DNA from 4 places in the Telluria sp. AIW5 genome. Region 4 is predicted to be linked to each of the others. Evidence: predicted binding sites of a transcription regulator. Region 4 holds the regulator's gene; each other region holds the start of a gene.
What was found. The regulator FNR, encoded in region 4, switches genes on or off when oxygen is low (the NO sensors DNR and NnrR bind a similar motif). The targets are predictions, from matches to a motif close to TTGATNNNNATCAA.

Region 1 (5,819 bases), 2.2 Mb from region 4:
GCCAGCGGGCGGCCGTAGCGCCTTGCCAGCGCAACGTCATGGTTAGCCAGCTCGACGAGGTAGCCGCGCGCCAGCACCCCGCTGAGGCTATCGTAGTGGGCCGCATGGGCCAGCGCCCGTTCGGCAAGGAAGGCGGCGCGCCGCCAGCGTCCTTGCACCAGCGCGACCGCCCCTGCCAAGGCCAATGTCACCAGGTAGACCAGCGTGCTGGCGGCAAACACCTGCTGCGGCAGTACTGCGGCACCGAGCCCAACGAATAGCAGCGACGGCAACAGCACGACCAGGAACAGGCGGTGCAGGCGTGGCTCGACCAAAGCAAGCGGAAACATCGCGCCGGTGATTGCAGGCAAGGCCAGCACCAGTCCGTGTGGCAGCAGCGCGGAGCTCAGGATCATCGCCCCCGTGTGCGTCACGTACACCAAACCGCAGCGCCAGGCAATCGGTATCCGGGCGCTCCATTCTACATAGCCAAGGGCTCCAACGAGTACCAGGGACAGGCGCAGCATCGCCGTCGTCCAGGCCGATTCCGGGGCGATCCAATAGTCCCATGCCGCAAACAGGACCACGGCGAGACCAAACACCGGGCCGAGTGCGGGCAACATGCCAGAGAGGCTGCGGTCGAGCGCGAGGCTGAACTCGCGTTCATCCTCAGGGTCGAGCGCGCTGGACGTGCGAACGAAAGCGGCGCGCAGGCGGCTCAAGCGACGATTCGCTCCGGCAGCGCTTTCGCCGCCTGTCGTACCTGCACCGCACGGCTGGGCCGTCCACGCTTCCGGCCAGCGCTTGTCCGGGTACATGGCTGCTACGTCAAGCGCGCACTGGCGGGACAGGGCCGCGCCAGCGCGTCGGCCTGTTCGTCGGGCAGGGCCGGCCGCAGCACCATGACCGGAACCGGCGCATAGGCGAGTACCGCCTGTGTCACGCTACCGGCCAGTAATCTGCTCAGGCCACGCCGTCCGTGCGAGCCCATGACGATCAGGTCGCATTGGTACTCGCGCGCCGCTTCGACGATGGCCCGGGCCGGGTCCGGATCAATTCGGGTGACCGGTGTACATTCGATGCCCGAGCGCCGCGCGCGCTCGGCCAGAGTGCCAACGAAGCCGTGGGCGTTTTCCAGCAGAGCTTCGGTCTGCTGGCCCGAGTCGAGCACTATGCCGCCTTCGACGTACGGCAGAGCGGGCTCAGGGACCACAATGGAGAGCGTCACGATCCCGCTACCGCAGGACCGCGCCAGTTCAATCGCAGCGTCAGCCGCGAGTCCGGAGACGGACGAACCGTCTGTGGGTATGAGAATGCGTTTGTACATGATGGAGTTCCTAAAAATATTCCGGCGTCTAGCGATGCACCATGACCGGGATGGCGCTGTGCACGAGCACCTTCTGCGTTTCGCTGCCCAGCAGCAAGCCCTTGATTCCCCGGCGGCCATGAGATGCCATCACGATGAGGTCGCATTGATGTTCGCGCGCGGTAGAAATGATTGCCTCGTACGGACTGTCCGAAGCGACCGCAATGCAGGTGCAGGTGACGCCGGCATTGCGGGCGGCTGTGGCCACCTCGTCGAGCATGCGCTGACCGCGTTCCCGGCTGGCTTGCGCGTAATCCTCCGGGGTCTGCTCCAGCATGGCGGCATCAGTGGTAAACGTATGGAATTCTGGCGTCGCCGTCATGGCGACGACCTCGGCTCCCACACTCTTGGCAAAGTCGACGCCCGCCACGATGGCGCGCTGGGATGCCTCCGAACCGTCGGTCGGCAAAAGGATTCGCTTGTACATGGTAGACCTCTCAAAGTGTGCCGGCGCTGCCGGCGTTGACGATTAGGCGGTCTCGGCGCCGCCGCGGTACAGAATCACGGGCACGGGCGAATAGGCGAGCACCAGCTGCGGTATCCGTCCCGCGATCAGCCTCGTCACCCCACACTGCCCGTGTGCGGCTAGGAAGATCAGGTCGCAATGCAGTTCGAGCGCCACGCGGATAATTTCGTCGTGCTGCGACGAAGCCATGGCAGTGACAAGGCTATGTGGCACGCCGGCTTCCTGGGCTAGCCGGGTTACCCGGCCGGCACGTTGCGCTGCCGCGTTCAGGGCGCGCTCGCGTTGCACCGTCGACGTGCCGTCGTCGAACTGCGCGTGCGAGGGATCCCGCTGCTGCGCAACCGACAGCGCGACGATCTCAGCGCCACTGCCGCGGGCAAGCGCCACTGCCGCCGCCGCCGCGTGCTCGGACAGGGCTGATCCGTCGGTGGGTACAAGTATTTTGTGGAACATGGCCTTCGCGCCGGTCTGGATGCTTCAACTGATTGAAATCAGTCTGTAGGCGGCGATCAGATTTTTGTTTGATTCGGATCAAGAAGGGACAAGACCGGGTCCGCACTCTCTGCGCCTCGACGCGGCCGCGCCTGCAATCCTGCTGTATCGGGGGGCAAGGACACGCTGGCGCAGTACCGCGCACTGGCCCGGCTAGCCCCGCAGTGGCCGGCCCTGCCTGCTGTCGGGCCGACCGGGATCGTTTCCCGGCACCCCATATGCGGGTGCGGAGCTGCTCCGCGAGCGCCTGCGACTGCTGGGAGACCTCAACGCCGAGGCTCCCTTCGAAAGCGACCCCATCTATACCGCATCATATTCGACGTCGTCACAGGAGCTCTTCAACCGTGCCCGGCGCGACCTGAGCCACGGTTGCATTCGCGTTGAACGTCCGGCCGAGCTCGCGCAGTTCGTGCTGGCCGACTCCGTGAAGTGGAACGACGATCGCGTAGCCGCGGCAATGCGTCCTGGCCCGACCCGCACAGTGACGCTCGCCGAGCCGGTCCCGGTTGTGTTGTTCTATGCCACCGCAATCACGGACCGCCACGGTCGCGCCTTGTTCGCCGAGGACATCTACCGCCGCGACCCGCCCTTGCTCAAGGCCCTGCAGGCGGAGTGAGGCGAACATCTCAGCCGTTTTCCAAATTGCTGGTGTATTTGATTTCTATCAAATCCGATGCTCAGTTCTGCGCCAAGAGGCCCTACAGTTGTCCGATGCCGTTCTTTCCATCAGCCGGTATGCAAAATGTTCACGGCAGGCTGACCGTTCATACTTTCCCGAAAGAAAATTATGTATAAGACGATTACGGTTTACATCGATGGCCGTGAAGGGCAGGACAGCCGCCTGCGCGCTGCCGCCCTGCTCGCAAATGACCATCGCGCCCACCTGGTCGGTACGGCCGCGACCGGCATCAGCTGGCTCGACTACGCAACGCTGACGGGTTCCATGGGCGCCCCGATGCCCATGCCGGAGTCGGATTTCCAGGGCCTGCGGGATGCCGCCGAGGCGCGTCTCGCCGTGTTCAGGCGCGATGCCGGGCGCCTCGGAGTCGAATCGTTCGAAACGCACGCAATAGACGACGACGCCAGATACGCATTGCTTCTGGAATCACGCTACACCGACCTCGTCGTGCTCAGCCAGGACAACCCCACCGCGGCCGCGCCTGGTCTGCCGGGACACGTGGCCCATCTCCCGCAATACGTCGCGCTGCACGGCGTCCGTCCGGTACTCGTCATTCCGCACGACTACAACAAGGCCGCGATCCCGGGTAGCGTGGTAGTCGGCTGGGACGGCGGCATGCCGGCGATCCGCGCCATTACCGCCGCATTGCCGCTGCTACAGCGCGCCGAGAGCGTCCAGCTCGTCCTCATCAACCCCGATGAGCGTTCCGGGCTGCACGGCGAGCAGCCCGGCGCCGACATGGCCCTATACCTTGCTCGCCACGGGGTGCACGTCGAGGTAATTCGTGAACGTACTACCTCGACCGAGGGCGAAGCATTGATGGCACTGGCACGCGATTCTGGCGCCGGACTCATGGTCACTGGCGCCTACGGCCACAGCCGGTACCGCGAATGGGCGCTCGGGGGTGTCACGCGAGAGCTGCTGGAGCGCGCCCGCGTACCGCTGCTCATTGCGCACTGAGCCATGGACGCCCCTCTCAGGGATATCCCGGCGAGCGAATTGCGGCGTGAAGGCAGTACCTGGCAAGGCGGGCGCCACGCGGCCGGGCCCGAATGGGACACGGCGCAGCGCTCGGCCGACCTGGCCCTGAACGCCTGGCTCGGGCAATTTACCGCACACGTGTCGCCGGCGGCGCTGGCGCTAGCCTGGCAGGACTGGGCCAGCCACCTTGCCCTTTCGCCGGACAAACAGATGGAACTTGCCCTGTTGGCGCAGTCCAGCATCCAGCACTGGCTTGAATACGGCGCGGCGGCTGCCGGGAGGCAGGCCGTCGAGCCCCTGCAGCCGCTGGCGCAGGACAAGCGCTTCGCCGATCCGGCCTGGAATGCGTGGCCCTGGAACGTCGTCAGCCAGGGCTTCCTGCTGACCCAGCAATGGTGGCATCGCGCAACTTGCGCAGTGCCCGGCGTCGCGCCACATCACACCGATGTCGTCACCTTCGTGGCGCGCCAGCTGCTCGATGCGGTCGCGCCGTCGAATTTCGTCGCGACCAATCCCGCGGCGCAACAGGTTACGGCGACGAGCGGCGGGCGCAACCTCCTGCACGGGATCTTGCGCGCCGCCGTCGACACGCGCAATACGCTGGCAAAAACCAGACCGCCGCTCGCCTATGTCCCTGGCACCGACGTCGCGGTCACGCCAGGCAGGGTCGTGCTGTCGAACCGGCTGATCGAGCTGCTGCGCTACGATCCAACTACCCCATCGGTGCATGAAGTGCCGTTGCTGTTTGTGCCGGCCTGGATAATGAAATACTACATCCTTGATCTTTCGCCACAGAATTCCCTTGTGCGCTACCTCGTCGAGCGCGGGCATACCGTCTACATGATCTCCTGGAAGAACCCGGGGGCAGAGGATCGTGACCTGGCGCTGGAAGATTATCGCCGCCTTGGCGTGATGGCCGCGATCGATGCTATCGCCGAGCAGACCGGTGCCCCCCGGGTCAACGCATGCGGCTATTGCCTGGGCGGGACACTGCTCGCGATTGCCGCCGCCGCCATGGCGCGTGACGGCGACGCCCGTCTGGCCAGCGTCAGCTTGCTGGCGGCCCAGGTCGACTTTACCGAGCCGGGCGAACTGTCCCTGTTCATCGACGATAGCGAGGTCAGGTTTCTGGAGGCGGCCATGTGGCAGCAGGGTTACCTCGACTCGCGCCAAATGGCGGGTGCCTTCCAGCTTCTGCGCTCGAACGACCTGGTCTGGTCCCGACGGCTGCGCCACTACCTGCTCGACATCCCGGACAAGGACAATGACCTAGCCTCGTGGAACACGGACGCCACGCGCATGCCCTACCGCATGCATTCGGAATACCTGCGCAAGCTCTTTTTAAGAAACGCACTGGCGAGCGGGCGCTACCTGGTCGATGGCCGCCCCGTCTCGCTTGCAGACATCCGCGTTCCGATATTCGCGGTCGGTACACGCACCGACCATGTAGCGCCTTGGCGCTCGGTGTACAAGATCGCGCCCTTGACCGACACCGAGGTGACGTTCCTGTTGACCTCGGGCGGGCACAACGCCGGTGTCGTGTCGCCGCCAGGGACCCCGCGGCGCAGCTACCAGGTCGCAACCCATGCGCACGATGCGCCTTACGTCGATCCGGACAGCTGGGAGCGCAAGGTCGAGGAACGCGAAGGTAGCTGGTGGCCTGCATGGGAAGCATGGCTGGCTGAGCACGCGGGGCCGATGGCCTTACCGCCCCCGCCCGTGGTCGGGCTCGCTCCGGCCCCAGGCAGCTACGTACTGGCCATGTGAGCGACGCCGACCGCATCAGCGTGCGGCCACGCCCATCCGGTGCAGCCGTGTACACCAGCGCTCGACGCCTGCAGCACCAAGCTCGCCCG
Region 2 (5,819 bases), 700 kb from region 4:
AGCCTCGAATCGCAGGGATGGCCAATAATGCGTTTTGTTACCCATTATCGCCATGACCGGTGGCGGTCGCTGTTGGCTCAGGCGTAACGGCCATACCTTCCTGCAGCGTATGCAGTTGAAACCACCAAAAAAGTAGAACGCACACTAGCACCACAGCAGCCACGCTACGCCATGCGCTACGTATGCCATCTTGCGACCGCCCGATCTTGCGTCCGCTGATCATTGCCCTGATCAGGTTTTCCCGGTGAAGCCAACTGCTGACCAACACGCCGGCCACATGCACGCCAATCACCGCCAGCATCAGGTTCGCAAAGGTCTCGTGCAGTTCTTCTATCGTATCGCCTCCAAGCTCATAATAGGTCGCCCAACCGGAGGCGGCAACGATAACAGTCAGGAGCAAGAAGGCAATGATCGTCACCGCCCCCGCAGGATTGTGGCCAATATAATCGTCTGGGCCGCGGTGAAAAACTGTACTGAAGTAATGCATCACTTCCCTGGGACCTCGTACGAAGTTCGCAAACCGGGCATAGCGTGTACCGATTAGGCCCCAAGCCAGTCGAAACGCGACCAGGCCCGCCATGGTGTAGCCAAACGTCACGTGCAGCAGGCGCCAATTATCCATTTCATGGCAGCTCCTTGCAAGATGAGGACCGTGATCAGGTCACAGCACGTTATCCGGGCAGGCAGCCTCGCGCAGCACCAGGACCGGGACGGGTGAATAAGCGAGCACCTGCTGGGCGACGCCTCCTGTCAGCACCGGCGGGACGATGCGTCCGCCGTGCGCACCGAGGACGATCAGGTCGCAGGCATTCTGCTCCGCGGCGTGGATGATTTCGTCGCCCGGGAACGCCGAGACCGCGGTGACCGCCTGGCAGGGCACGCCTGCTTCATGGGCGAATCCCGCCACCCGGGCGGCGTGATCGATCGCGTCCCGGTGCGCGCATGCAAAGACCGCATCGAGATCGGCTTTCGTCTCCATGCCGCCCGGCCTGGCAACAGCCGGGTGCGCGACCGACAACGCCACGAGCCGGCCGGCGTTGCTCTGCGCCAGCGCAACGGCGACACGTGCGGCACGCTCGGCCAGCCAGGAACCGTCGCTGGCGACAAGTATTGCCCGGAACATCTTCCCTCCTGCAAGCCTTTGCGAGACGAGGCTCTGTTCCACATCAGGATGGAAGCCTTTACCTGAAAAAGCTTTGATGTCGATCAAATCTATTCGAATGCCGCCGGCCAGCGTGGCGCGTCTGACGCCAGCCGCCTGTGGCGTCGGGGAGATCGCTAACACGTTGTCCGGCTCGCGCAGGCCTGGTGATCCAGGCCCCGAAGCAAGGCCTGTGAACGCGCGGGCGTATTTGATCTATATCAAAGACGTAAGCGGTCTGGGCGCCCATTCTGGCAGAGCGGCCATCCGGCGTGCATAAAAATTCTTCTGCGGGAGACGGCAATGTATCAGCGCATTCTCGTTCCTACCGACGGTTCCGAGCTGGCGGCGGTCGCGGCCAATGCAGCGATCTCCTTCGCGCAGGCCTGTGGCGGCAACGTCGTCACGCTCTCCGTCGCCTACCCCGAACCCGTGCTACTGTCGGCCGAAGGAGCTGTCGCGGCAGGCACCGAGCTGGGCGTCGACGTGCTGCTCGAGCAGGCGCAGCAGTACGTCGGGCAGGTGGCGGACGCTGCTCGCCAAGCCGGTGTTGCCTGCACGGCGCTCACCGCCTACGGTTACTCGCCGGCCGACGAGATCATCGAGGTGGCCAAACGCCAGCATTGCGACCTGATCTTCATTGCCTCCCATGGACGCCGCGGCCTGAGCCGGCTGATCGCCGGCAGCGTGACCCAACGCGTCCTGGCCTACTCACCGGTACCGGTCATGGTCTATCGGCCGCACATCGCCCATGCGCGGGGTCGGATCGCCCCGGATTCCCCCGCAGCACTGCGGTCACCCGGCTGATGGGATACCGGGAGCCGCCGGCGGCAACTGGCGCCGGCCCCAGCCCGCCCGCAGCCGGCGCCCCTGTCGGGCTCGACAGTGACGAAGCGGCGCGGCGGCTCGTGCGCGACGGGCCGAACGCGCTCCCTTCCGGAGGACAGCGCGGCTGGCGCGCCATCGCCTGGCAGGCTGCGCGCGAACCGATGTTCGCGCTGCTGTTCGCGGCCGGCCTGCTCTATCTGCTTCTGGGCGAGCCGCGAGAAGGCACCCTGATGTTCGCCCTGGTCGTTGCCACGCTCGGGATGACGCTGTACGAGGAAGGCAAGGCCGAACGTGCGCTTGAGGCCCTCCGCGACCTGAGCACGCCCCGCGCAATCGTGGTCCGCGACGGCCGCCGGCTGCAGGTGGATAGCCGCGAGGTAGTCGTTGGCGACCTGTGCGCGATCAGCGAGGGCGACCGCGTTCCCGCCGATGCACTGCTGGTGGAGGGCCAGGACGTCCATGTCGACGAGTCGCTGCTGACGGGAGAATCGGTGCCGGTACCGAAAAGCCCCGCCCACGCCATCCCCGGTCACGCAACACGCCCTGGCGCAGGCGATACGGCTGCCCTGCTCTCCTGGACACTGGTGGTGCGCGGCCACGGCATCGTACAGGTCACCGCCACCGGCGCCGCGAGCGCCATCGGCGGCATCGGCCAGTCGCTGGCGGCCATGGCGCCGGAACGTTCGCCGCTGCAGAGGCAAATGGCGTCCGTAACCGCCCGCTTTGGCCTGGCCGGCGGCGCCCTGAGCCTGCTGCTAGTAGCATATCAATTGGTCCGTGGCAGCGCCCTGCTGCAGGCGCTGCTGGCCGGGCTGGCGCTGGCGCTGGCCATGCTGCCAGAGGAATTTGTGGTGGTGCTAGCCTTGTTTCCGGCCCTGGGCGCCTCGCGTCTGGCGCGCGCGAACGTCCTGACGCGCAACCTGGCCGCGATCGAAACGCTCGGCGCCACGACCGTGCTCTGCGTCGACAAGACCGGCACGCTCACCGAGAACCGGATGAGCGTGGCGGCGCTGTACGCCGGCGGCCTGGAGTGGCAGGCCGGCGCGCCGCCCGTCCAGGCATTGCCGGACGCATTGGCCGCCCTGCTCGACGTCGGCATGCTGGCGAGCCGGGCCGACGGCTTCGAGCCGATGGACCAGGCCCTGCACCGCCTCGGCGCCGAATTTCCCGACGCACTCGGCGGCGGGCGCGAGGACTGGACCCTGGCCCGCGAATACGGCATGAGCGCGGCGCTGCGCGCGGTGGCGCATGGCTGGCACGCCGGCGCCGGACAAGCCGCCATGGTGGCGGCCAAGGGCGCCCCCGAAGCCATTGCCGAGCTGTGCCACCTGCCGGCGGCCGCGTCCGCGCCGTTGCTGGCGGCAGCCGACGCGATGGCAGCGCGCGGATTGCGCGTACTGGCGGTCGCCCAGGCTGCGCACGCCAGCCGCCGCTGGCCGGACGCGGTGCACGACTTCGATTTCGTGCCGCTCGGACTGGTCGGTTTTGCCGACCCGCTGCGTGCCGGCGTCGCCGAGGCCGTCGGCGAGTGCCGCGCGGCGGGCATGCGCGTCATGATGATCACCGGCGACTATCCGGCGACCGCGCTGAACATCGGGCAGCAGGCCGGCCTGGCCGGGACGGAACCGCTGACCGGGGCGCACATCGCGATGATCAGCGAGGAAGAGCTTGCGCACAGCCTCGCGCACACCGACATCTGCGCGCGCATCGCGCCCGAACAGAAACTGCGCATTGTGCGCGCTCTGCAGCGCGCTGGCGAAATCGTCGCCATGACCGGGGATGGCGTCAACGACGCCCCTGCCCTGCAGGCAGCCCATGTCGGCATCGCCATGGGCCGGCGCGGCACCGACGTGGCACGGGAAGCGGCGGACCTGGTGCTGACCGACGACCATTTCGCCTCGATCGTGCGCGCCGTGCGTGCCGGCAGGCACGTGTATGCGAACATGCGCAAGGCAATGGTCTACATCGTGGCCGTACATGTGCCGACGGCCGGTTTGGCACTGCTGCCGGTGATGCTCGGATGGCCGGTCGTACTCGACCCGGTCCACATCGTGTTCCTCGAGCTGGTGGTCGCCCCAGCCTGCGCGCTGGCCTTTGAAAACGAGCCCGAGGACGGCGATCTCATGCAGTGCCCGCCGCGTCCACGCAATATGCCCCTGCTCGACCGCGGCACGCTCGTGCCGGCGCTGGCGCAGGGAATGATCGTGCTCGCGCTGGCGACAGCCACCTACGCATGGGCACTTGAGGCATTGGCACCCGTGCAGGCGCGGGCTATCGCTTTCACGGTATTGGTGGCGGCGAATGTGGGACTCATCTTCGGTAACCGCTCGCACAGCCTGACCGTGTTCGAATCGCTTCGCCTACCCAACCGCGTCGCCTGGCTGGTGGCCGGCACGGCCCTGGCTGCGCTCGCGGCCGTGCTCTACCTGCCACCGCTGGCCGAACTGTTCCGCTTCGCTGCGCCGACGCCGCTCCACGTGCTGGCTGCCCTCCTCATCGGCCTGGGCGCCGCCATGCCCTTCGACCTGCTCAAGCTGGCCCGGCGGCGTGCGCGGGGCGCGGCCCCGGCATCAACATCATCCGTACGGAGGAAAACATGAACTGCAAGACCATCCTGGTTCACGTCGACGAGTCCGCGCACACGGCCACACGCACCGCGCTGGCGTCGCAACTGGCGCTGCAACACGATGCCCACCTGGTCGGGGTCGCCCTGACCGGGGTGTCGCGCTACTACTACCGGGAAGGCGCGGCCGACCTGGCGCGCACCGTGCTGGCCCCCCATATGGACATGCTGTTCGCCCGGGCCGGCGCAACGCTCGACGGGTTCGAGCGGCAGGCCGACGCCGCCGGCGTACGTTCGTACGAGCGGCGGCTCGTTGACGACGAGGCCGGCGCTGGCCTGGCATTGTGCGGACTCTACGCCGACGTGCTCGTCCTCGGACAGCGCGAACCCGGCATGCCTTCCCCGCCGCCGGGAGGCGAGCTGGCGGCGCACGTCCTGCTCGCCTGTCCCCGCCCCGTGCTCGTCGTTCCCTATATCCAGCGGGACGCCGTCATCGGCAAGCGCATCCTGATCGCCTGGAACGGCAGCGTCGAGGCGGCCCGCGCCCTGAGTGCGGCGCTTCCCTACCTGCGCCGGGCCGAACGGGTTGCGGTCGCCGTCTTCCGCCCCGCGGACCAGCCAGCAGCCGATCCGGACCTCCTGCCCTACCTGAAGCGGCATGGTATCGAGGCGATCCTGCTCGAGGAGTCTCCTGGCCTTGCAGGCGGCGAACCTTTGCTGTCGCTGGTAGCCGACCAGGCTGCGGATTTGCTCGTGATGGGCGGCTACGGCCGGGCTCGCTTAAGCGAACTGCTGCTCGGCGGCGTCACACGCACGATCATGGCATCCATGACCGTCCCGGTGCTTATGGCGCACTGAGCTGTACGCACGGCGCAGCATCATTGTCCAGTGCGTCACGCAAAGTTCTTGCATTCAACTCGAAGAATTTGATTCAGATCGTAGCAATCGGCTAACAACGATCGCAGACTGTTCCGAAGCAGGGCGTCCGACGCTGCGCCATTCCTGTTCATCAAGCCATCTCAAGGAGGCACGCATGTCCAGACGGATATTGGTTCCAACCGATGGATCCACGGGCGCGAATGCCGCGGTCGACGCGGCAATCGGATTGGCCCACGACAGCGGCGCCCGCATCATTGGCCTGCATGTCACGAGCCTGCCCGTGCTGTTGAGCGAGGGGACTGGCGTTGTCGGCGTCCCACAAACCGCGGATGCCTCGAGGGAATATCTCGGCTATGTCGAGCGCCGCGCCGCCCAGGCCCATGTGCCCGTCGAGGTGCTCACCCGGCG
Region 3 (5,819 bases), 2.0 Mb from region 4:
CCGAGCAGCGCTTCCAGTTCGAGCGCCATGGTTATTTCGTGGCCGACCAGGTCGATTCGAAGCCGGGCAAGCCGGTGTTCAACCGCGTCACGACCTTGAAGGACAGCTGGGCCAAGTAATTGCCCGCACGCGGGCGATGTACGCCACGCGCGTTCGGCCACACCCTCCCGCCCCGGGCTTCCCGCGGCGGGATTTTTTTTGGAAGCGCCATAGGCCCTTCTGCCCGCCCCTCCAACTAGCAAGCCTGCTAGGTTTCATTCAGGGCTGCTTGCGCGATTCTGATCCAAATCAAACAAGAATCAATTCGCGGGCAAAACATGGCGACCGGGGCCGAATGGCTGGGAAAAATCAAGGCGATCAGGCTGGGGTCCTGGCTGGGCGCCTTGCTGTCCTTCGGCGTCGGCCTCGGCTTGTATGTCAGTACCAGCCAGTCCATCGAAAACAACACCCGCGAGCGCTTCAACCACATGGCGCGCAACGTCCAGTCGATCCTGAATGGCCGCATCAAGACCTATGCCGACTTGCTGCGCGGCGCCTCCAGCCTGTTCCTGACAAACGAAAACATCACACGCGACGCTTTCCGCCGCTACGTGGCCGGCCTCGACCTGGTCAATGAATTTCCCGGTGTCCAGACGATCAACTTCGCGCGCTACCTGACCGACGCCGAACGCAGCGAATTCGAAGCGCAGATGCTGCGCAATGTCGACGGACGCGGACGCGACTTCAGGATCGTGCCGGAGGGGCAGCGCCGCGAGTACACGGTGCTGACCTTCCTCGAGCCGGGTACGGCCTGGGCCGACCGGATCGGCATCGACCTGCAGACCCGGCCCGGCGTCGCGCTGGCGCTGGCGCACTCGCGCGATACCGGCGACGCGTCGACCTCGGGCGCCCCCGTCAGGTTCGCATCCAGCCCGAGCGGCCTGGCGATCCGCATGCCGGTGTACCGCGCGGCCATGTCCCTGCAGGACGTGAACCAGCGCCGCGCCACCTACCTGGGGTCGGTCGGGATCGGCTTCAGCGTCAACCATCTTGCCCGGGGGGTGCTCGACAACACGCCAAAGGACGCCACGCGGCTCGTGATTTCCGGGATGAGCCCGACCGAGGGACCGGACGGTTCGCCGGGTGTCTACCGGCGCATCGTGTATTTCGACAACCGCCCGGGCAAGGCGGCCGATGAGAAGGTCGAGTTTCGTGCGCTGCTGCCGGTCGGCGTCAGCGGACGCGGCTGGGACATCGATTTCACCGTGCGCAAGCGCAGCATGTATTCCGAGATCGACAGCGTCCTGCCCTGGGTGGCGATGCTGGCGGGCATGATCGGCACGGCCCTGCTGTATGCGCTGTTCCAGGCGCTGAGCTCGTCGCGGCGGCGCGCCATCCGGCTGGCCGAAGAGATGACCGGCGAGCTGCGTGCCAGCGAAACGAAACTCCAGAAAAATAACGACAACCTGCGCCGCCTGGCGGCCCACGCGGAAAGCATCAAGGAAAGCGAGCGCAAGCGCATCGCACGCGAGATCCACGACGACCTCGGCCAGAACCTGCTGGCGCTGCGCATCGAGGTCGACCTGCTCGCCTCGCGCACCAACAAGCGCCACCCGCGCCTGCATTCGCGCGCACGCTGGATGCTCGAACAGATCGATGCCACCATTAAAAGCGTGCGCCAGATCATCAACGACCTACGCCCCCATGTGCTCGATCTCGGCCTGACCGCCGCGGTCGACTGGCAGATCACCGAATTCCAGCGCCGCACGGGACTGGTCTGCGAACTCGTCTCGCACAACCACGACCTGCATGTGAGCGACCGCTGCGCCACCACCCTGTTCCGCATCCTGCAGGAGTCGCTCACCAACGTCTCGCGCCACGCCCGCGCGACGGCGGTGCGGGTCGAACTCGCCGTCGACCGGGAATCGATTTCGATGACTGTCAGCGACAACGGCATCGGCTTGCAGAAGGCCGGCCAGAAGCCCGGCTCCTTCGGCCTGGTCGGCATCGAAGAGCGGGTCCGGATACTGGGCGGCAAATGCGTCATCACCAGCCGCCCGAACGCCGGCACCACCGTCCACGTGGCGATCCCCGCTGCAGAAAACCTGCTGTCCGTGGCGCCCGCCCCGGAACCGGCAAACATCGTCCACGCAGCAGTCGGCACCCTGTAGGGAAGCCGCTCGCCAGCCTGTAGGAAGTGCCGCCGCGAGGTCGTAGGCGTCTTTACCACAAGAAATTAGTTGACCCTTCTCAACTTGCGCAAAATCAACGATTTCCGAAAGCTTGGAGTGGAGAATCTGTATCAATGCTTCACGTCAACAACCGCCGGTACAGACGAAAAAGGAGGGTCGACCATTCGCCAGCACGCCTTCATCGCACCCGAGCCGCCCAATCACAATAACGATGCAGTTCTCCAAAACTAAGGAACAATCATGATCTCCAACCTCGATTTCGAACGCATTGCCGCGCTGGACCTGGACTCGATCAAAATGAAATTGACGCACGAGCAATCGGGTGAAGGCTGGTCGCTGGAACACGCGAAGGCCATCGAAACCGAATACCGCCGCTTCCTGTACCTGATGAAAGCCTTCCCGACCGAGCAGACCGCGCCGCTCGAGGATGTCGACACGTTCTGGCACTACCACATCCTCGACACGATGAAGTACGCCCGCGATTGCGAGGAAGTCTTCGGCTACTTCCTGCACCATTACCCTTACCTCGGCATGGTCGGCGAAAACGGCCTCGAGGTGCTGGAACAGGCGGGCGACCGGACGCGCGAACTGTATGAGTCGACTTTCGGCGAAGCCTATGTGCGGGAGTATGGCGCGGATGCCGCATGGTGCGGGCGGGCGCCGGTCGAAGCGGAAGGCGCAGCGGCGAAAGCGGCCTGGTGCGGCCGGGCTCCGGTCGATGCCGAAGCCTCGGCGGCGAATGCGGCCCGGTGCGGCCGTGCGCCGGAAGCGGCGATGCAGACGGCGTGGTGTGGGCGTGCTCCGGCGAAAGTCGGGGCTGGGGCGACCGCGTGGTGCGGTCGTGCTCCGGTCAAAGCGGACGGCGCGCAAACGGCGTGGTGCGGTCGTGCTCCCGAGGCGGTTGCCGCGGATGGCGCCAAAACGGCCTGGTGCGGACGTGCTCCGGTGAAAGCCGAAGGCATGAAGACCGCCTGGTGCGGCCGGGCGCCGGTGACAGCCGAGGTAGCCGAAGCAGCCGGGGTACAGACCGCCTGGTGCGGACGCGCCCCGGCCCTGGCACTGGCCGCCTGACGCCCGTGCTCACTTGACGAATGCCCCGCTCGCGGGGCATTTGTTTTTTCACCACGGATTTTTTGCTCAGGCCACCATCGGAATATCCGTACGATGCGTAGGGAATGGTCCAGAGGCAGTGCCGGCGTTCGGCATGATAAAGATCAAAGGGATGAGTGCGTCATCGACGCAGTGGCAGCAAGCGTCTGCTGCCCCAGGTTGACCTTATTTCTTCTGCCGTGCCCGCAGTTGCTGCCTTTCCTGGGTCTGCTGCTTGTTCTGCTTACTCTCGAACAACGCGACCGCTTCTTTCTTCGCCTGCTCGACCGTCCGCATCTCGGCATGGTCATCGTGCGCCACGAAATAATCGTCCGCCTGCGCGTCCACGACCAGCTTGATGGCGGCGGCATCATCGAGGTCATACAGTTCGGTCAGCAGGGTCGTTACTTCGTCGAGGAATGCTTCGTAAGTCAGGGTCGTCATGATGTCAGCTCTTTATCGGTTCAGGCGTGCGTGAAGCCTTAGGCAGGCTTCGGGGGGACGTCATTGTACCAGCGCCCATTGCCGACCAATGCGCCAGGGCGTGATGGACGTCGGGATAGCGCAGGCGCACGCCGAGCTCGCGGCGCATGCGTGTGTTGTCGAGACGGCGCGATTCCGACATGAACGAGAGCAACATCGGCGACACGGCCGCGCGCAGTGCAGCGCGTTCGAGCCGCGGCGGGCGCGCCATGTGAAATGCGTCGGCGACGGCATCGAAATAGTCGCCCATTTTCAGGCGCGTATCGTCGGTCGCATGATAAACCCGCCCCGGCCGCGCGCGAAACAGCGCCAGCGCGACGATCCGCGCGAGGTCGTCGGCCTGGATGTGATTCGTGTAGACATCGTCCTCAAGCCGTAGCGCCGGCGTGCCCTCTTGCAGGCGCTTGAACGGCAAGCGGTCGGCAGCGTAGATGCCGGGCACGCGCAGGATCGCGGCGCTGCTTTTTGTCCGCTGCGCCCAGGCGCGCAGCACGCGCTCGGCGTCGACCCGACGTGCGGCGCGCGCATTTCTTGGCGCCACAGGCCGGGTTTCGTCGACCAGCGCCCCGCCGCAATCGCCGTAGACCCCGCTCGTACTGACATAAACGAGGTGCGCCCCCTCGGGTAGAATGGCGGTCACATTGCGCGTCCGGATATCGAGCGCGCCTTCAGGCCGCGGCGGCGCCAGGTGCACCACATAGGGCGCCAGGCCGCGCAGGCGCGCCAGGCTCGCCGGCTGGTCGAGGTCGGCGACGATCGGCACTGCGCCCGCCGCCCGCAGGTCCGCGGCGCGGCCGGCATCGCGCGTGAGGGCAAAGACGCGAAAGCGCGGGCACAGCAGCGGCAGCAGGCGCATGCCGACATCGCCGCAGCCGATCAGCAGCAGGCGCGGACGGCCCAAACGGTTTGTATTATTGTTGAAGTTCATTTTGAGGATTGTATGACGTTCCAGATCACTGTCCAGCCCAGCGGCACCCAATTCGCCTGCGAAGCCGACGAAACCGTGCTGTCGGCCGCGATCCGCGCCGGCGTGGGCCTGCCCTACGGCTGCAAGAACGGCGCCTGCGGTTCGTGCAAGGGCAAGGTCGTCGGCGGCTCGGTCACGCACAAGCCGCACCAGGCGCGCGCCCTGTCCGAGCAGGAGAAGCTGGGCGGCATGTCGCTGTTCTGCTGCGCGCTGCCGGAAGGCGATGTCGTGATCGAAGCGCGCGAGATCGGCGGGAGCAGCGACTATCCGATCCGCAAGATGCCGACCCGGGTGGCCTCGGTCACGCGCGCGGCGCCGGATGTGGCGATCGTCACGCTGCAGCTGCCGGCCAATGAGGCGCTGGCCTACCGCGCCGGGCAGTATGTCGAATTCCTGCTGAAAGACGGCAAGCGCCGCGCCTACAGCCTCGCCTGCGCGCCGACGCTCGAGCGTCCGCTGGAACTGCACATCCGTCACCTGCCGGGCGGCCTGTTCACCGACCACGTGTTCGGCGCCATGAAGGAACGCGACATCCTGCGCTTCGAAGGGCCGCTCGGCACCTTCTTCCTGCGCGAAGAGTCGGAGAAGCCGATCGTGCTGCTGGCGTCGGGTACCGGGTTTGCGCCCGTGAAAGCCCTGGTCGAGCACCTGATGCACCTGAAGTCGACCCGTCCGGTACGCCTGTACTGGGGCGGCCGCCGTCCGCAAGACCTGTACATGGACGAGTTGTGCCAGGCCTGGACGACGACCATGCCCGATTTCGCCTATGTGCCGGTCGTGTCGGATGCCCTGCCGGAGGACAACTGGACGGGCCGCACCGGTTACGTGCACGCGGCGGTGATGCAGGATATTCCGGACATGTCCGGCTGGCAGGTGTATGCCTGCGGCGCGCCGGTGATGGTCGACGCCGCGCGCAGCGAGTATGTAGCGCAGTGCGGCTTGCCGGCGGAGGAGTTTTTTGCGGATGCGTTTACGACCGAGGCGGATCTGGCGGCGGAGTAAGGGCTGACTGTTCACGGCTCCGCTCGCGTTCCGGATGATCTCGCCAAAAACCTGGGGTCAGGTCTGACATTTAGACACGGCCTCAACGATACCGGGCCCAGTAAGGC
Region 4 (5,819 bases):
TACAGCCCGGTCAGGATGATCGAATACGCCACCGGAAAGGCCAGCAGCAGGCCCTCTCCTCCCAGCACCAGCCAGGTCTCGTTGCCGTCCCAGACCGGCGCGACCGTATTCATCATCGTATCGCGGTCGCGTTTTTCTTTAACGAACGGGAACAGCATGCCGATGCCGAGGTCGAAGCCGTCCAGCACCACATACATGAACACGGAAAAATAAATGATGACGGCCCAGATGACCGAGGTGTCGATGCCCATGTCAGTCTCCCTTGCGGCCTTGCGGCAGGCTGCCGGCCGTGCCGTCGTCGTCATTGTCGACGTCGGCCGCCGACATCGGCCGCATCGGGGTGCGCTCTTCGCCCGGTCCGCCCGCGGTCGCCCGGTGCAGCTCGAAGGCCTGCGGGCCCTTCCGCATCATGCGCAGCACGTACACCACGCCCGCGCCGAACACGAACAGGTAGGCCGCGACGAACAGGGCCAGCGTCAGCGCGACCGACGCCGCGCCGTGCGGCGAGACGGCGTCGGCTGTCCTCAGGACGCCGTACACCACCCAGGGCTGGCGTCCGACTTCGGTCGTCACCCAGCCGGCCAGGATGGCGACCAGCCCGGCCGGGCCCATGCACAGGGCCGCGCGCAGGAAGAGCCGGGTGGTAAAGATGCGCCCTCGCCTGCGCAGCAGCAGGCTCCAGGCGCCCAGTGCGATCATCAACAGGCCCAGGCCCACCATCAGCCGGAAGCTCCAGAACACGATCAGGGAATTGGGCCGGTCCTCGCGCGCGAACTCCTTCAGGCCGGGGATCTGGCCGGCCCAGGTGTGCGTGAGGATGAGACTACCCATGTGCGGCACCCCGACCGCGTAGCGGGTCTTCTCGGCATCCATGTCCGGTATGCCGAACAGCAGCAGCGGTATTGCCTCGCCCGGCTCGTTCTGCCAGTGTCCTTCCATCGCGGCCAGTTTGGCCGGCTGGTGTTCGGCGGTGTTCAGGCCATGGAAGTCGCCGATCACGGCCTGGATCGGCGCGACCAGCAGGATCATCCACATCGCCATCGACAGCATCTTGCGCACCGCCGGGTTGTCGGACCGGCGCAGCAGCTGCCAGGCACCGGTCGCGCCGACGATCAGGGCGGTGGTGAGATAGGCGGCCACCACCATGTGCATGAGCCGGTACGGGAACGAGGGATTGAAGACGATCGCCAGCCAGTCGGCGGGCACCATGCGGTTGCCCTCGATGGCATAGCCCTGCGGCGTCTGCATCCAGCTGTTGGCGGCCAGGATCCAGGTGGCGGACACGAGCGTGCCGGCGGCCACCATGCAGGTGGCGAAGAAATGCAGCCCCGGACCGACCCGGGTCCAGCCGAACAGCATCACGCCGAGGAAGCCGGCTTCCAGGAAGAAGGCGGTCAGCACCTCGTAGGCCAGCACCGGCCCCATGATCGAGCCGGCGAACTCGGACATATAGGCCCAGTTGGTGCCGATCTGGTAGGCCATCACGATACCGGAGACCACGCCCATGCCGAACATGACGGCGAAGATCTTGAGCCAGAAGTGGTACAGGTCGACATACACCTGGCGCTTCGTCCTCAGCCAGGAGAACTCGAGGACGGCCAGGTAGCTGGCCAGGCCGATCGTGACCGCCGGGAACAGGATGTGGAAGGACATCGTGAACGCGAACTGGAAGCGTGCCAGATCCAACGCCGATACGCCGAACATGTGCTCTCCTCGTGGACTGCGGTGTCCAGAATCTAGCATGGCTCAGGGCGCGCACAATTGGCAATCGGGCGGGAACGGATGCCGATTAACTGTTGCGTCCTTTTTATCCGGCCTGCATGAAACGCAGATAAGGCTTCATTGTCGTTTTTATCGGTGACACTATTTATTCAGTTGCCCGCTCGCACTGTCTTTTGGGCTAACAGATATTTATCTGCTGCAAAGATATTTCCTTCCAAACGAGTCGTCGGCACTTAACTTTGTGGGAATCCTGTATGCGTGCGAGATATCATGGCGAACCCCTTGCGACCCCGCTGTTGACGGAAGGCGAAACCGGCCGGTTCGGATTCATGTTCGGGGACCTCGCGGCCAGTCCCGAAAACCGCCTGGCCAGTTCATCGATCATGACATCACCCTGACCGAATTCGAGCGCAACGCGCAAGGCCAGCCGGCCGATATTTTCAACGTCATCAAACTGCCGGATTTTCCGGTATTGACGCCGCAGCAGGTGATGGACAGCCTGGTGAACCGGCGCACCGGCGTGCTCGATCTCGACAGCGTCTACAAGCTCGACGGTGCGGAAGGGACGACGGATTCCGATGGGTACATGGTGATGGGAAAAGTTACCGAGGTTCCTGAAGAGTTCCGGCCGATCAAGACCGCCGATCTCCACCATGACCTGCCGCGGCTCCCTCCCCAGGAAGACCAGGACCTCGATCGCAAGGCCATCATCGGCGATCCCCGCAACGACGAGAACCTGATCACGGCGCAGATGCATGTCGCCTTCCTGCGCTCGCATAACGCGCTCATGAAACGGGACGGGCTCACTGCGGAGCAGGCACGCATGGCCGTGCGCCGGCGCTACCAATGGGCGGTGCTGCATGATTTCCTGCCCAGGATTTGCGCGCCGGCCGTGGTGGAACAGGTGCTGGCGGGCGGGCCGTCCGCCTGGAGGGCCGACGGTCTTTCAGCGCTCTTCATGCCGGTCGAATTTTCCGCCGCGGCCTATCGCTTTGGACATTCGATGGTACGGCAGGAATACGATTACAACGACACGTTCAAGCCTGAAGGCGGACTGGCTCCCGCGACCTTCAACTTCATGTTTACGTTTACCGCCTTGTCCGGCGACATTGCCCCACTCCCCGGGCCGGATAAACAGTTCCCGTCCCTGCCGAACAACTGGATCATCGACTGGGTCAGGTTTTTCGAACAGGGCGACACGGCCGGCCGGAATCCCGCACGAAAAATCGATTGCCGGATCAGTCCCGAATTGAGCAAGCTGCGCGATACCGCCGGCATGCCGATCGAATCGATCATGGGTCGTCTTGCCGCTCGCAACCTGTTGCGGGGTTATTTACTCGGACTGCCGACCGGCCAGGCGGTCGCCCGCCGGACCGGCCGCGAGCGACTGGCCGAAGACACGATTCTTGCTGCGGTTCCCGCGTCCAACCGCGCGCGTTTCATCGCCGCGGGTTTTCACAAGGCCACGCCGCTGTGGTTCTACATTCTTGCCGAGGCCGCGGCAGTTTCCGACGGCAACCATCTGGGGAATGTCGGAAGCCTGATCGTTGCGGAGACCTTGTGGAACCATGTCAGGTTCGCCGATGACAGTGTGGTGGCGAATCCGCCCTCCGATGCCGAGCTGGGCACGGGAGAATTCACCCTGCGCGGCTTGATCCGCATCGGCCAGGACGCCGCATTGCCGCCTTTGTGACAGGCGCTGCACCTTGCTGGCCGCCGCTGCACTTGTTGACCGCCGCGTAACGTAGGGTGGGCACGCCCACGCGGAACGCGCTGCAGCGTTGGCCTGGTTCCAGTGTCGTGGCTCGTATTCAGGAGTGCGTCCGGATGCGTGGTTCGCGGCACCTGTTCCGCAAACACGATGCGACATTCCGCGTGGGCATGCCCACCCTACGTCGCACCGCAGCCGCGCTCTGTCGGCCGTCGCCGCGTCCTGGCGATCGATCTATCCGCCGTCCCGATCCACGGCAGTATCAGGAAACCCGGCGCATCCGGCCGAGCGTCTATAATCGGGCGACCACTCCTTTCTCCATTCCCATGCGCCAGGCCCTCCCACTTCCCGCCGTAGCGCCGATCAGCCTCGGCGCCATCAAGGCCAGCTGCAGCGCCTGCAGCATGCACCAGCTGTGCCTGCCGATGGGACTCGACGCCGCCGACATCACCCGGCTCGACCAGGTCATCGGCGCGCGCCGGCGCCTCGCGCGCGACGAGCGGCTGTACACGATGGGCGAACCGTTTCGCAACCTGTACGCGGTGCGCTACGGCCACTTCAAGACCTACCAGGTGAATGCCGCGGGCGAGCAGCAGATCACCGGCTTCCAGATGGCCGGCGAACTGCTCGGCATGGATGCCATCAGCGGCGAGCGCCACCAGTGCGACGCGGTGGCGCTGGAAGACAGCGAGGTATGCGAGATCCCGTTCGCGCGCCTGGAAGAGCTGTTCGGCCAGGTCCCTGCCCTGCTGCGCCACTTCCACCGGATCATGAGCCGTGAAATCACGCGCGAGCAAAACGTCATGCTCTTGCTCGGCAACATGCGCGCCGAGCAACGCTTCGCGGTGTTCCTGGTGAACCTGTCGGCCCGCTACGCCGCGCGCGGCTATTCGCCGACCGCCTTCGGCCTGCGCATGTCGCGCGAGGACATCGGCAATTATCTCGGCCTGACGATCGAAAGCGTCAGCCGCCTGCTGTCGCGATTCAGGAAACAGGGCTGGATCGAGGTCGACAAGCGCGAGGTGGTCCTGCTCGAGCCGGCCAGGCTGAAGGCGATCGCCGCCGGCACCGACCAGTGCAGCCCGATGGCCTGAGGCGGTCCTCCACTTGCCCCGGCACGCCGCGCCCATGACGCCGCCGCCCAAGCTGGCGCGCGCATCCGTCGGAATCGGCTAGAGTATTTTCAACGCTGCTTTTTTGAAAACACCCACTATTTGATTCCAGGAAACCGCATGCCCATCTCGCAATCCCTCCACGAAGAAGTCGCCAGGCGGCTCGGCGCGGCCCGTGAAGCCGCACTCGCCACCGCGCGCGCCCGCCTGGACGCCGATCCTTCGGGCGACGAGCCGCCCGTCATCTCGCCGCGCGCCCACCTCGTCCAGAACGACGACGCCCCGACCGCCGAAATGATCGCCCACGACGAAGAACATTTCGCCGACCACGAAACCGCCCTGCTGCACGAGATCGACGCCGCCATCGGCCGCCTCGAATCGGGCGGCTACGGCATCTGCGAATCCTGCGGCTGCGAGATTCCCGAACAACGCCTGCTGGCCACGCCGACGGTGCGCACCTGCGTGCCCTGCCAGGAACGCATCGAGCGGGAAGAAGGCACGGGCCGCGGGCCCACGATGTAAAGCAGGGCCGGCACTGCACCCGGTGGCCGAAGGCCGGAATCGGCGAACGATTCACACCGGTCGGAGTGCCCGAACGTCACGCTATCGCGGCCGGCGCTCGCCCGAACTTGAATACCGACAGCGCCTGCGACAGGCGCGCCGCTTCTTCCGCCACATTATGCGAGGCCGCCGCCGACTGTTCCACCAGCGTCGCATTCTGGCGCGTGATCGCGTCCAGTTCCGCCATCGCGGCATTGACTTCGCCGATTTCGCCGCCCTGCTCCCGGCTGGCCTGGGTGATGTCGTGCATGATGCCGGCCGCGTCCCGCACCGAGGCGACGACCTCGCGCATGGTCTGGCCGGCTTCGCCCACCAGCGCATTGCCCTGCGCTACCTTTTGCACGGAATCCTCGATCAGGGCCTTGATTTCCTTCGCCGCGCCGGCCGAGCGCTGGGCCAGGCTGCGCACTTCGCCGGCCACGACCGCGAAGCCGCGGCCCTGCTCGCCGGCGCGGGCGGCCTCGACCGCCGCGTTCAGCGCCAGGATATTCGTCTGGAACGCGATGCCGTCGATCAGGCCGATGATGTCGACGATACGCGCGGCCGAGCTGCTGATCTGGCCCATGGTGGCGCCGACCCGTTCGACCGCATCGCCGCCACGGCCGGCCACGCTTGCCGCCGCGCCCACCAGGCCGTCGGCGCGGTGGGCGCTGTCGGCATTGCGGCCGGCGGCGCCGGCCACCTGCCCGAGGGTGGCGACAGTCTGCTCGAGG

Region 1: the regulator FNR is predicted to act here: its motif matches at 2,333-2,346, upstream of AC1MEM_RS03690 (universal stress protein).
Region 2: the regulator FNR is predicted to act here: its motif matches at 1,353-1,366, upstream of AC1MEM_RS16405 (universal stress protein).
Region 3: the regulator FNR is predicted to act here: its motif matches at 2,220-2,233, upstream of AC1MEM_RS22130 (glycine-rich domain-containing protein).

Annotation. Positions count from the first base shown of each region.
Region 1 is NZ_CM155289.1:829,395-835,213, reverse strand. It holds partial or broken gene AC1MEM_RS03705 (GGDEF domain-containing protein) at 1-506, opposite strand, end outside; gene AC1MEM_RS03700 (universal stress protein) at 803-1,306, opposite strand; gene AC1MEM_RS03695 (universal stress protein) at 1,335-1,772, opposite strand; gene AC1MEM_RS03690 (universal stress protein) at 1,815-2,264, opposite strand; gene AC1MEM_RS03685 (hypothetical protein) at 2,629-2,928, opposite strand; gene AC1MEM_RS03680 (universal stress protein) at 3,091-3,942, shown strand; gene AC1MEM_RS03675 (PHA/PHB synthase family protein) at 3,946-5,730, shown strand; gene AC1MEM_RS03670 (NAD(P)H-dependent oxidoreductase) at 5,746-5,819, opposite strand, start outside.
Region 2 is NZ_CM155289.1:3,701,351-3,707,169, reverse strand. It holds gene AC1MEM_RS16415 (cytochrome b/b6 domain-containing protein) at 38-622, opposite strand; gene AC1MEM_RS16410 (universal stress protein) at 662-1,123, opposite strand; gene AC1MEM_RS16405 (universal stress protein) at 1,445-1,948, shown strand; gene AC1MEM_RS16400 (cation-translocating P-type ATPase) at 1,948-4,569, shown strand; gene AC1MEM_RS16395 (universal stress protein) at 4,566-5,390, shown strand; gene AC1MEM_RS16390 (universal stress protein) at 5,566-5,819, shown strand, end outside.
Region 3 is NZ_CM155289.1:4,991,650-4,997,468, forward strand. It holds gene AC1MEM_RS22120 (glutamine--tRNA ligase/YqeY domain fusion protein) at 1-119, shown strand, start outside; gene AC1MEM_RS22125 (sensor histidine kinase) at 318-2,150, shown strand; gene AC1MEM_RS22130 (glycine-rich domain-containing protein) at 2,412-3,242, shown strand; gene AC1MEM_RS22135 (hypothetical protein) at 3,447-3,704, opposite strand; gene AC1MEM_RS22140 (sugar nucleotide-binding protein) at 3,709-4,671, opposite strand; gene AC1MEM_RS22145 (CDP-6-deoxy-delta-3,4-glucoseen reductase) at 4,684-5,712, shown strand.
Region 4 is NZ_CM155289.1:3,000,938-3,006,756, reverse strand. It holds gene cydB (cytochrome d ubiquinol oxidase subunit II) at 1-251, opposite strand, end outside; gene AC1MEM_RS13315 (cytochrome ubiquinol oxidase subunit I) at 253-1,704, opposite strand; gene AC1MEM_RS13310 (peroxidase family protein) at 1,964-3,415, shown strand; gene fnr (fumarate/nitrate reduction transcriptional regulator Fnr) at 3,760-4,527, shown strand; gene AC1MEM_RS13300 (TraR/DksA family transcriptional regulator) at 4,666-5,067, shown strand; gene AC1MEM_RS13295 (methyl-accepting chemotaxis protein) at 5,144-5,819, opposite strand, start outside.